DNA from 3 places in the Peribacillus frigoritolerans genome. Region 3 is predicted to be linked to each of the others. Evidence: predicted binding sites of a transcription regulator. Region 3 holds the regulator's gene; each other region holds the start of a gene.
What was found. Region 3 encodes CtsR, which represses protease genes until heat stress. Its sites were predicted from a motif close to ATGGTCAATAAAGGTCAAACA; they were not measured.
Positions count from the first base shown of each region.

Region 1: clpB (ATP-dependent chaperone ClpB) is a predicted target of CtsR. The motif match lies at 1,566-1,586, and genes of this name have one in related genera.
Region 2: clpP (ATP-dependent Clp endopeptidase proteolytic subunit ClpP) is a predicted target of CtsR. The motif match lies at 2,558-2,578, and genes of this name have one in related genera.

Region 1 covers NZ_CP158190.1:1,381,177-1,385,466, forward strand. The annotation lists gene ABOA58_RS06820 (FAD-dependent monooxygenase) at 81-1,283, shown strand; gene clpB (ATP-dependent chaperone ClpB) at 1,631-4,219, shown strand.
Region 2 covers NZ_CP158190.1:5,191,862-5,196,151, reverse strand. The annotation lists gene ABOA58_RS25740 (gluconeogenesis factor YvcK family protein) at 1-491, shown strand, start outside; gene whiA (DNA-binding protein WhiA) at 559-1,512, shown strand; gene ABOA58_RS25730 (HPr family phosphocarrier protein) at 1,533-1,790, shown strand; gene clpP (ATP-dependent Clp endopeptidase proteolytic subunit ClpP) at 1,887-2,495, opposite strand; tRNA gene ABOA58_RS25720 (tRNA-Arg) at 2,785-2,856, shown strand; gene rpoN (RNA polymerase factor sigma-54) at 3,174-4,290, shown strand, end outside.
Region 3 covers NZ_CP158190.1:100,346-104,635, reverse strand. The annotation lists gene clpC (ATP-dependent protease ATP-binding subunit ClpC) at 1-229, opposite strand, end outside; gene ABOA58_RS00555 (protein arginine kinase) at 360-1,436, opposite strand; gene ABOA58_RS00550 (UvrB/UvrC motif-containing protein) at 1,433-1,984, opposite strand; gene ABOA58_RS00545 (CtsR family transcriptional regulator) at 2,006-2,467, opposite strand; rRNA gene rrf (5S ribosomal RNA) at 2,814-2,929, opposite strand; rRNA gene ABOA58_RS00535 (23S ribosomal RNA) at 2,994-4,290, opposite strand, start outside.

The sequences.
Region 1 (4,290 bases), 1.3 Mb from region 3:
TGAATGCCAGTCGAATGAAAACGCTTACTGTGGTAGTGGTCCGCAACATTGGCTAAAAGCAACTAGTATAGGGGGAATTGATGATGAACACAGAAAAAAAACCATTCATCGTTATCGGTGGGGGAATTGGCGGTTTGGCAACTGCTTTAGGAATTGCAGAAACAAAACAGTATGTAAAAGTCCTTGAACAAGCTCCCGAGTTTGGCGAAATCGGTGCAGGGATTCAGCTTGCAGCAAATGCCACCAACGTCTTGCAGCGTTTAGGCGTCATGGATAAAATCAATGAAATTGCAGTATTTCCAAAAAGATTGGTGCTGATGGATGCCTTTTCCGGAAAAGAGCTTTCCGCTTTGGATTTAGGTGATGTTTACAAAGAAAGATATGGAGCTCCATATGTTGTTTTGCATCGTTCAGATTTGCATAAAGTACTGGCTGAAGCATGTGAAAAGAACCCGTATATCGAACTGGTTACGAATCAAACCATTATTGAGACAGTAGAAAATGAAGGTGAAGTGACGGTTACTTCTGCCAACGGGTCCCAACATTCAGGAACTGCTGTCATTGGAGCCGATGGATTATGGTCCAAGGCACGGAAACTTTTTGTGGAAGATCAGCCGGTCTGCTCTCAATATGTTGCATACAGGGGAGCGATCCCGATGGAAGAGGTTACGAGCCATGGAGATTTAGATGATGTTTATATGTGGATTGGGCCAGACCTTCATCTTGTTCAATATCCGGTTAGAAGGGGAGAACTATACAACCAAGTAGTTGTCTTCAAAAGTTCTCAATATACGGAAGAAAACGAAAAAACAGATCAATGGGGAACCCCGGAAGAAATGGACCGTGTGTTTGCCGGAACTTGTGAGCTTGTTCAGAATGCGATTTCATTCATCCAAAGGCAACGCCGCTGGCCAATGTATGACCGACTACCAATCGATAATTGGACAAAAGGAAGAATTACGCTTATGGGAGATGCGGCACATCCGATGCTTCAATACTTGGCACAAGGAGCTTGCCAGGCTTTAGAAGATGCAGCTTATTTGTCGGATATGCTTCATAAGCATGGAAATGACATTGAACAGGCATTTTTGGAATATCAAGAGGAACGCATACCGCGCACGGCTAATGTTCAATCGAGCGCAAGAATGTGGGGGGAAATCATCCACAATACGACCGATGCAGGCATTCTGCTACGAGATACGATCCTTGCAGGTCGGACGGATAAGGATTTCCAATTCGTCGATGAATTTCATGGTTATAATAAAACGGCCGTGAAAGCATAATTCGTTTTGTTTCATCTATGCATCTAAAAGTTAAAACAAAGTTGATTGGAGCGGGTGTACGAGACTCCTGCTTAGAAAAGCGAGACCCCGCAGGCGTAAAGACGCCGAGGGCGGACCTCCCGCGGAAAGCGAGTGCCTGGAGAGGAAATCAACCAAATTGTACAAACGGCAAAAGCCTTTCTTCTATATGAAGAAAGGCTTTTGTCGTTTATCGTCCATACCTCCTGCATTTTATATAACTTTCCTTTACATGGGGAAAATTAGAAGTATAATGAAAATATAAAGGTCAAATTTGGTCAAATCGAGTGGGAATTCGTTCATGATAGAGATGAATGGGAGGTTTTAAGATGGATATTAATAAAATGACGGAGAGAACCCAACAGGCGTTCATCGGCGGCCAGGAACTAGCCAAAGATAGAGGGAATCCCGAGCTGACGGAGCTTCATTTATTAAAGGCCTTAATGGAACAGGATGAAAGTTTATTAATCAGGATTTTATCTGAATCTGGTAAACCGATGAATCTATTTGATATAGAGCTAAATAAGGAACTGGATCGATTACCGGAAGTGAGCGGGAGTGTTTCCCAGGTTTACATGTCATCCTCCCTGCAGCAAATGTTGACGGCTGCCGAAAAGGAAATGCAGATGTGGGAGGATGAATACTTATCTGTCGAACATATACTGCTTGCGTCGCTGCAAGTCAATAAAACGAATGTGAACAGGCTTTTTTCATCATATGGAATTGATTATGATAAAGCAAAACAGGTTATAAACGATATAAGGGGGAATCAGCGAGTGACTAGTCAAAATCCTGAAAGCACTTATGAAGTACTGAAAAAATACGGCAGAGATCTTGTTGCTGAGGTTAAATCGGGGAAGGTCGATCCCGTAATCGGCCGTGATACGGAAATCCGTAACGTTATACGGATCCTTTCACGTAAAACGAAAAATAATCCTGTATTGATAGGAGAACCCGGAGTAGGTAAAACAGCCATCGTCGAGGGGCTGGCACAAAGGATCGTCAGGAAGGATGTGCCTGAGGGATTAAAGGACAAGACCGTTTTTTCACTGGATATGAGTGCGCTTGTCGCTGGCGCCAAATTCCGCGGTGAATTTGAGGAACGCCTAAAAGCGGTCTTGAATGAGATCAAGAAGAGTGACGGTAAAATTCTATTATTCATTGATGAATTGCACACAATTGTCGGTGCAGGAAGAACGGATGGCGCACTTGATGCCGGAAATATGTTAAAGCCGATGCTTGCGCGCGGTGAGCTGCATTGTATCGGTGCAACGACCCTTGATGAATATCGGCAATATATTGAAAAGGATCCGGCTCTGGAACGCCGTTTCCAACAGGTTCTGGTTCCCGAACCGGATGTTGAAGATACTATTTCAATTTTGCGGGGATTAAAGGAAAGGTTTGAAATTCACCATGGCGTCAGGATACACGATCGGGCGATCGTTGCGGCCTCTGTCCTTTCGAACCGATATATAACGGAGCGGTTTTTACCTGATAAAGCGATAGATCTTGTGGATGAAGCATGTGCGATGATCCGAATGGAAATCGACTCAATGCCATCCGAGTTGGATGAAATCACGAGAAAAGTCATGCAACTTGAAATTGAAGAGGCGGCCTTGAAGAATGAGGAGGACCCTCAAAGCAGAGCAAGGCTGGAAGTGCTTCAAAAAGAACTATCAGAACTTCAGGATCAAGCTAATAGCATGAAATCGAAGTGGCAAATGGAGAAATCAGCGCTTCAAAAGGTGCAGGATCAACGTGAAGAGCTTGAGAAACTGCGACATGAACTGGAACAGGCAGAGAATGACTATGACCTTAACCGGGCAGCTGAACTTCGGCATGGAAGGATTCCGCAGCTTCAAAAAGAATTGGACGCAATGGAAGACGAATTGGAAAAGGAAAAACAGGAATCGCGATTGCTTCGCCAGGAAGTGACGGAGGAGGAAATTGCCTCGATTGTTGCAAGGTGGACGGGGATTCCGATTAGTAAGCTGGTGGAAAGTGAAAGGGAGAAGCTGCTTCGCCTATCTGATATCCTGCATGAACGCGTAATAGGTCAAGGAGAAGCGGTGGAACTCGTATCCGATGCTGTTTTAAGGGCAAGGGCTGGAATTAAAGATCCAAACAGACCAATCGGTTCATTCATTTTTCTTGGGCCAACGGGTGTAGGTAAAACCGAATTGGTAAAAGCTTTGGCAGAAACGTTATTCGATAGTGAGGAACATATGATTCGAATCGATATGTCGGAATATATGGAGAAACATTCCGTGTCCCGCCTTGTTGGTGCACCTCCTGGATATGTTGGATTTGAGGAAGGCGGCCAACTTACGGAGGCTGTTAGGAGAAACCCATATTCAGTCATATTATTGGATGAAATTGAAAAGGCGCATCCGGAAGTCTTCAATATTTTGCTGCAAATGCTGGATGATGGAAGGATAACAGACTCCCAAGGAAGAACAATCAACTGTAAAAATACGGTGATCATCATGACTTCCAATATCGGATCCCATTTCTTATTGCAGTCCAACCGGGTGGATGGCGGCATTGAAGAAGAAATAAAAGATCAGGTCTTTAAAGAGTTAAGAGGGCATTTCCGTCCGGAATTTTTGAATCGCGTTGATGACATTGTTTTATTCAAACCTCTGACGAAACAAGAAATCGTGGAAATCGTAGATAAAATGGTTCATCAATTACAAGTAAGGTTAACTGAACAAAATATAGTCCTGAATGTTACTGAAGCGGCTAAGGAATTCATTGCGGAACAAGGATATGATCCGGTATATGGGGCAAGACCGCTGAAGCGATTCATCCAAAAGCATCTGGAAACGAAAATCGCCCGTAAAATCATTGCCGGGACTGTTGAGATTAAAGAAGGAATAACGATTGATTATGATCATGATGAATTGGTTCTCATATAAAAACGTTGAAATGTAGTTTACCCGTAAGCAAAGTACGGTATAACAAAAAGGACATCCTATAAAGGATGTCC
Region 2 (4,290 bases), 510 kb from region 3:
CTCATCATATAAAGCCGCTCAGTGAAACTCTCCAGGAAATCAAGCAGGCAGATCTTATTGTCATAGGTCCAGGGAGTCTGTATACTAGCATTCTGCCTAACTTACTTGTTCCTGGTTTAGGAGAAGAGGTTGCCCGTTCGAAGGCGAAGAAGGTGTACATTTGCAATTTGATGACACAAGCCGGAGAGACGCTGGATTATAGCGCGAGCGATCATATAAAAGCGATATATGACCATATGGGAAATGCATATATTGACAGGATACTTGTTAATAATGAGGAAATACCAACCGAAATTCAGCAACGCTATCAAGCTGAATATGCTAAACCGGTCATGTATGATGTGGAAAGCTTAAAAATGATGGGGCTTGAAATCATACAAGAACGCATTTTTAGCTATGAAGGGAATGTAATACGCCATGACACGAAAAAAGTGGCGGATTTGCTCTATAATATGCTTGTAAATGAAACAAAAAGCCACATTGCACCGTAGATATAAGCGGGAACGGTTTTTTGATTGATAAAAATAGATTACCTGCGTTCGATTGGGGGTGAAATGGATGTCTTTTGCTTCAGAAACGAAAAAAGAGCTTACTACATTAGAGGGAAAGGATTGCTGCGGTAAAGCGGAATTGTGTGCGCTTATCCGGATGAACGGATCCCTTTCATTTTCTAATCGGAAGCTTGTTGTGGATATTCAAACTGAGAATGCTGCGATTGCCAGAAGGATCTATACGCTGCTGAAAAAAAGTTATGAGGTCCAGGTCGAGCTGTTGGTCCGTAAAAAGATGAAGCTTAAAAAGAATAATGTATATATTGTCAGGATGTCATCCGGAGGGCAGCGGGTTTTAACCGATTTGGAAATTTTAGGCGATGGCTTTGAAATTCTCCATGCTATATCCGATACTATTGTTGGGAAGAAATGCTGTAAGCGTTCTTACCTAAGAGGTGCATTTCTTGCGGGGGGTTCGGTGAATAATCCAGAAACGTCTTCCTATCACCTTGAAATTTTCTCACTTTATAAAGAGCACAATGATGCCCTTTGTGAGCTAATGAATAAGTTTGGCTTGAAGGCCAAGACGCTTGAACGCAAGAAAGGGTACATCATTTATTTGAAAGAGGCCGAAAAGATTGCCGAGTTTTTAAGTATAGTTGGCGCCCATTCAGCTTTATTAAGGTTCGAAGATGTACGGATTGTCCGTGATATGCGTAATTCAGTGAATCGGCTTGTGAATTGTGAAACAGCCAATTTGAACAAAACGATCGGGGCCTCATTACGCCAGGTTGAAAATATCCATTATATCGAGGATACGGTGGGATTAGGCATTTTACCGGATAAGCTTCGGGAAATTGCGGAGCTTAGGATAGCGTTTCAGGATATAACCTTAAAGGAACTAGGGGAAATGGTTTCTGGGGGGACCATCAGTAAATCCGGGATTAATCACCGATTGCGAAAGATTGATGAAATAGCTGACAGGCTCCGTGGGGGAGAGGCTATTGCTGCGAAAAAATAAAGCTAACAGGGGAGATCAAGATGGTGGAAAAGCAAGTTGAGGTAAAATTGAAAACGGGTTTGCAGGCGCGGCCGGCGGCTCTTTTTGTACAAGAAGCTAACCGCTTTCATTCAGATGTTTTTCTTGAAAAAGAAGGAAAGAAAGTGAACGCAAAAAGTATAATGGGATTAATGAGCCTTGCCATCAGTTCTGGCGTGACCGTGAAGTTAATCGTCGAAGGACGCGATGAAAAAGAAGCGTTAGAGGCATTGGAAGAGTTCGTTCAGCAAGAGGGTTAAAAGAAAAGGATGCTTAAAAGAGCATCCTTTTTTTGTATTATGTAAAAAAGCTCCGGAAGTCGCTAAAGGCGTTCTCCGGAGCCGGTTGTTGCATGATTATTTAGAGTCTTTTTTATCATCAAGGATGCTGCGCGTGATGACTTTGTCGATCAAGCCATATTCAAGGGCTCTTTCGGAAGTCATGAAGTTATCACGTTCCGTATCTCTTTGAAGGACTTCAATAGGTTGACCAGTACGTTCTGCCAAGATTTGGTTCAGTTTATCTTTCAAGTGAAGGATACGGCGGGCAGCAATTTCAATTTCTGTAGCTTGACCTTGAGCTCCTCCAAGTGGTTGGTGAATCATGACTTCACTGTTTGGCAACGCATAACGTTTGCCTTTTTCGCCTGCGGCCAATAGGAAAGCACCCATGGAAGCGGCCATACCGATGCATACTGTGGATACATTAGGTTTGATATATTGCATAGTATCGTAAATGGCCATACCGGAAGTGATGCTTCCACCAGGGCTGTTGATGTATAGAGTGATATCTTTTTCAGGATTTTCCGCTTCTAAAAATAGTAATTGAGCAACAATGGAGTTGGAAACATTATCGTCAATTGCACTTCCTAGCATAATGATCCGGTCTTTTAATAAACGGGAATAAATATCGTAGGCACGCTCCCCACGACTTGTTTGTTCGATAACTGTAGGAATTAAATTCATGTTCATTTCCTCCTTCGATTAAGAGAATCATTTAAATTCTTTATGTATGTATGATACACTTTTTGGTCAATTTAGGTCAAACAAAACAAACCCTATAATGGATAATTTGTTCGACAATTTTCTGGCTATGGCTCCTTCCTGATAGATTACTTTATATATTATGCCGCACAGGGATGAATTTCCACATTACCCATAATACCCAAAAGAAGAAGTTTTAAACCTGATAACCCTTGCAAAGGAGGGGATTCTATCATATAATGAAGTCTGTTGAAAAAATATTTTCTAATACGCCCTCGTAGTGCAACGGATAGAACGCAAGCCTCCGAAGCTTGAAATGCAGGTTCGATTCCTGCCGAGGGCATTACCAATCTTCTGCTTAATAAAGCGGGGGATTTTTTATTGGTCAATTTTAAGAGTGTTCCTAAGATTTTTGGTGAATTTACTCGTTTTCTGTAATATTTCATCGAATTCTGGAATGTCAGTCCTGTCTTGAAAATATTCGCCCACACTATTAAAAAATGGTGATTTTTCAATAAAAGTAGTTGTTAAATTTGCATTTCTAACATATAGTATTTAAAAACAAATAAACTATTCAGAAAAAAACGTAAGCGTTTTCATGGGTTTTTGTGTAGAATTTTCTCCTGATAATGTAAAATGGAGTGGGGGAGGGGTGAATCGATGAGTATGAATATGAAAGCGGGACTTTTTCAACAGCAAACATTAAAGATGGCAATGACCCAGGAGCTTATGCAAGCTATTACATTGCTGCAATACTCCTCGCAGGAGCTATCGGCTTTTTTAGAAAATAAAATGGTGGAGAATCCATTACTGTCCATAGATCAGCCAACATCGGCTTTATTTCAGCCAACTTTTGACCGGAAAAAGGGGAAACGGACTCTTAAGAATACGTATGATGCCAACTATTGGATTGAACAGATAAGTGAAGATACTATATCGCTTGAACAGCATATCATGTCCCAGGTGAATCACCAGCAGCTTACCGGTGAGCAGCAGAAGGCATTGCTGCTATTAATTCATAACCTTGATGAAAACGGTTACTTGAGGACTGAGCTGGATGATATATGTATCCCAGGTATATCTCCGATCGTTTTGGAAGAAAGCCTCTCAATTTTACAGGAACTCGAGCCGCATGGAATTGGAGCTAGAAATCTTCAAGAGTGCCTGTTGCTTCAAGTGCAAGCAGAAGGAATGAATCTGCTTGCAGAATCGATCATAGAAAACCATTTCCTCGATTTTGCGGAAAAGCGCTGGAAAGACCTAAGTAAGAAAATCGGTGTTACAATGAAGGAGATTCAAGAAGTATTTGATTATGTCCAGACATTGAACCCGCGACCGGCTTCACTCTTTTTTCAGGAGAAACCTTCTTATATAGTGCCGGATGTGGTCGTGGAAGTTCGTGATGGCATGCTGCTTGTCGGGAATTATGATGGTAACACACCTAATCTTAATGTGGATAAAGGGTATTTAAACCGTATGAAGAGCCATAAGGATCAGGGGGTTCAACGGTTTATCCAGGATAAGTGGCAGGAATACCAATGGATTTCCAGAGGGATCCAACAGAGGAAAGAAACTATATTGAAGGTCATTCAGTGCATCGTCGATAAACAGCCGGCGTGCTTTCATCATGGCCTGAACTATTTGAAACCGATGACGATGAAGGAAATCGCCGACGAACTTGGTATACATGAGTCCACAGTAAGCCGGGCGGTCAAAGGGAAATACGTGCAGACACCATTTGGCACGATAGAGATGCGGATATTTTTCACTACTTCTT
Region 3 (4,290 bases):
TTTGAGCCGTATCCTGTCCACGGCCAATTAAATTTTCCACTTCTTTCTGAATCTTTTCCGGACCCAATCCAAGAGCATATAACGCTTTGGCTGCAATACCATCACCTTCTCGGACAAGACCCAGTAAAATATGTTCCGTGCCAATATTATTATGACCTAAACGGATTGCCTCTTCTTGGGCTAATGCTAATACTTTCTGGGCTCTTTCAGTAAAACGACCAAACATCATAGGGAATTCCTCCTTAAGAATTTTCGTTTTGAATAAAGTTGCTGGCAATTCTCTAAGTAATGGCAGAAGCTTATTCTTGCTCCATATCTATTACATGAAATTTGATACTCCCTAAAGAGGTCAATGACCTCTAAGTGGAGGAAGATTCCGTGAAATTCAAGCGTTCCCGGATGAGTGCTGCTCTACGAATATCCCTTTCATGGGTTCTTAAAGGGCCGCCTGCGTACTTTTGTAAAAATCCCGACTGCGTCAAAATCATCAACTCATTTAAAATGCTTTTGGAAATATTTTTTATATACCCAAGATCTATCCCTAACCTAACGTCGGAGATACAGGTAGCTGCCTCCTTGGTCTCGATGATTCGAGCATTGGACAAAATTCCATATGAGCGGAAAATTCTATCTTCTAATTGTATGTGGGAAGTCCTCGCTAATGCATCCCTCGCTGACCGTTCCTGGGCTATGATTTGTTGCACTACACTTTTTAGGTCTTCAACGATATCCCTTTCCGACTTTCCAAGAGTAATTTGATTTGAGATTTGAAAAATATTCCCTAAACCTTGACTGCCCTCTCCATAAATCCCTCGAACCACCAACCCCAATTGGTTGATAGCCGGTATGATATTATTCATCTGCTGTGTAAGGACCAGGCCGGGAAGATGCATCATGACTGAAGCCCTTAATCCTGTTCCCACATTAGTCGGACAACTAGTTAGGTATCCTCTTTCTTCATCATATGCATAGTCTATGGATTCTTCAATCCAATCGTCAAGAACATTTGCAATCTTTAAGGTTTCCTTCAGCTGCAATCCCGACATTAAACATTGAATACGGAGATGATCCTCTTCATTTATCATGATGCTTATTTCTTCATTTTCCGAAAGGAGACATGCGCTTTTCGCTGAATCTTCGACTAAATGAGGACTGATTAAATGTTTTTCAACGAGAACGCGCTTTTCCAGTGGCTGCAATTGGTCAATCTCTAAAAGTTCCAGTTTCCCAATCTCTGGAGTCACTTCCTCTTCACTTCTTTTTTTGACCAATTCAATTATTTTTTTAGCTTCTTCGTTAGAAAAGGAGGTTGGGAAGGTAAAGTCTTTGAAATTCCTGGCCAGCCGAATCCGCGAACTCAATACAATATCAATTTCCGGCCCTTCGGCACTCATCCAGGAACTCAAAGCGTTTTCTACAAACTTTTCCAAGCTCATAATTCCTCGCCTCCCTCTTGGGCTTCATACCTTTTTTCAAGGGAACGTACCTTATCTCTTACCTCTGCCGCTTTCTCGAATTCCTCTTGATCAATGTGGGCCTTTAAAACTTCTTTCAAATCTGAAATTTGCTTTCGAAGATAGATGGTGCCACCGATCCTTTTTGGAATTTTCCCTATATGTGCTGTATTTCCGCTATGAACTCTCTTTAAAATGGGATTTAACTGTTCATTGAACGTTTTATAACATTCGGCACAGCCAAACTTGCCAATATGGACAAATTCTTTATAAGATCGATGACAATGCGGACAACGCCTCTCTTCCGTTTTAGGAAATGCATTTGCCTTCGTCTGTTGAATATTCGACTCCATATTCAACAATCCTGCTAATAAATTATTTATTGAAAAACCAGGTCCGCCTGCATCCATGAATATTTCGCCTTTTTCCTGAGCACATTTCTCACAAATCATGACTTCAGTCTTTTTTCCATTGATGATTTTGGTGAAGTGCAGGGTAGCAGGCCTTTGATGACATTCTTGGCAAATCAACGTTCATCACCTCTGCCAGTTTCATTTATATTTTAAAGTCGTAAGCATCGCAGTTAAAATTCTAGCCCTAAGTTCATCGCGGTCAGGTAGGTCGATATAAATCACCGATCTATCTATGACGCTCATCATTATCTTTGCTTCTCTTTCATTAATGACGTCTTCATTCATCAGCCGTGAAATTACTCCTTCAGCCATCGATTGAGTTACCCTGGAACCAATAAGCGATAATAATTGGTTGATAAGTTGCACGGAATCCTGTGATTCCACCTTCATGATGCGTATATAACCGCCGCCCCCACGCTTACTCTCTACAACATAACCTCTCTCGATGGTAAACCTGGTATTGATTACGTAATTGATTTGAGAAGGAACACACTGAAATTTATCTGCTATTTCACTTCTTTTAATCTCCAAGATATCTTTTTGACTTATTTCAAGTACTTGCTTCAAATAAGTTTCGATAACATCAGATATGTTTCTCACTCAGCCTCCTCCATTCTGACTTTGACTATATTTGACTATTATTATACAAGGAAAAATGCATTTTGCAACTTAAACGCACTTTCTTTCTGTAATATCCATTTTCTCCAAATTATATGTAGTTACATACCCCATTGAACATTAAAGTTGAAATATCTTACATTAATACCCTAAAAAGATAAATGCAAAACCTGCTATTTTTTCCTTCTCCTTAAGGTTTCACAACTTAAATTCTGCCCAATTCTCAGCTCACCAAAAATAAGGCCAGCCCATGCTGTCCCTGAAATAAAAAACTTTTTTAATTACGAACATCAAAAAAGACCAGCTGGATGGCTGATCTTAATAAATGGCTTGGCGGCGTCCTACTCTCACAGGGGGAAACCCCCAACTACCATCGGCGCTGAAGAGCTTAACTGCCGTGTTCGGAATGGGAACGGGTGTGACCTCTTCGCTATCGCCACCAAACATAAAAGGAACGTTGTTCCTTCAAAACTAGATAATAAGAAGGTATTTCATTTTTTAAAAAGCGTTGGTTAAGTCCTCGATCTATTAGTATCAGTCAGCTCCACATGTCACCATGCTTCCACCTCTGACCTATCAACCTGATCATCTTTCAGGGATCTTACTAGCTTGCGCCATGGGAAATCTCATCTTGAGGGGGGCTTCATGCTTAGATGCTTTCAGCACTTATCCCGTCCGCACGTAGCTACCCAGCTATGCCTTTGGCAAGACAACTGGTACACCAGCGGTGCGTCCATCCCGGTCCTCTCGTACTAAGGACAGCTCCTCTCAAATTTCCTGCGCCCGCGACGGATAGGGACCGAACTGTCTCACGACGTTCTGAACCCAGCTCGCGTACCGCTTTAATGGGCGAACAGCCCAACCCTTGGGACCGACTACAGCCCCAGGATGCGATGAGCCGACATCGAGGTGCCAAACCTCCCCGTCGATGTGGACTCTTGGGGGAGATAAGCCTGTTATCCCCGGGGTAGCTTTTATCCGTTGAGCGATGGCCCTTCCATGCGGAACCACCGGATCACTAAGCCCGACTTTCGTCCCTGCTCGACTTGTAGGTCTCGCAGTCAAGCTCCCTTGTGCCTTTACACTCTACGAATGATTTCCAACCATTCTGAGGGAACCTTTGGGCGCCTCCGTTACTCTTTAGGAGGCGACCGCCCCAGTCAAACTGCCCACCTGACACTGTCTCCCACCCCGATAAGGGGCGCGGGTTAGAATTTCAATACAGCCAGGGTAGTATCCCACCAACGCCTCCACCGAAGCTGGCGCTCCGGCTTCTCAGGCTCCTACCTATCCTGTACAAGCTGTACCAAAATTCAATATCAGGCTGCAGTAAAGCTCCACGGGGTCTTTCCGTCCTGTCGCGGGTAACCTGCATCTTCACAGGTACTATAATTTCACCGAGTCTCTCGTTGAGACAGTGCCCAGATCGTTACACCTTTCGTGCGGGTCGGAACTTACCCGACAAGGAATTTCGCTACCTTAGGACCGTTATAGTTACGGCCGCCGTTTACTGGGGCTTCGGTTCAAAGCTTCGCTTGCGCTAACCTCTCCCCTTAACCTTCCAGCACCGGGCAGGTGTCAGCCCCTATACTTCGCCTTGCGGCTTCGCAGAGACCTGTGTTTTTGCTAAACAGTCGCCTGGGCCTATTCACTGCGGCTTTTCTGGGCTATTCACCCTAAAAAGCACCCCTTCTCCCGAAGTTACGGGGTCATTTTGCCGAGTTCCTTAACGAGAGTTCTCTCGCACACCTTAGGATTCTCTCCTCGCCTACCTGTGTCGGTTTGCGGTACGGGCACCTTACATC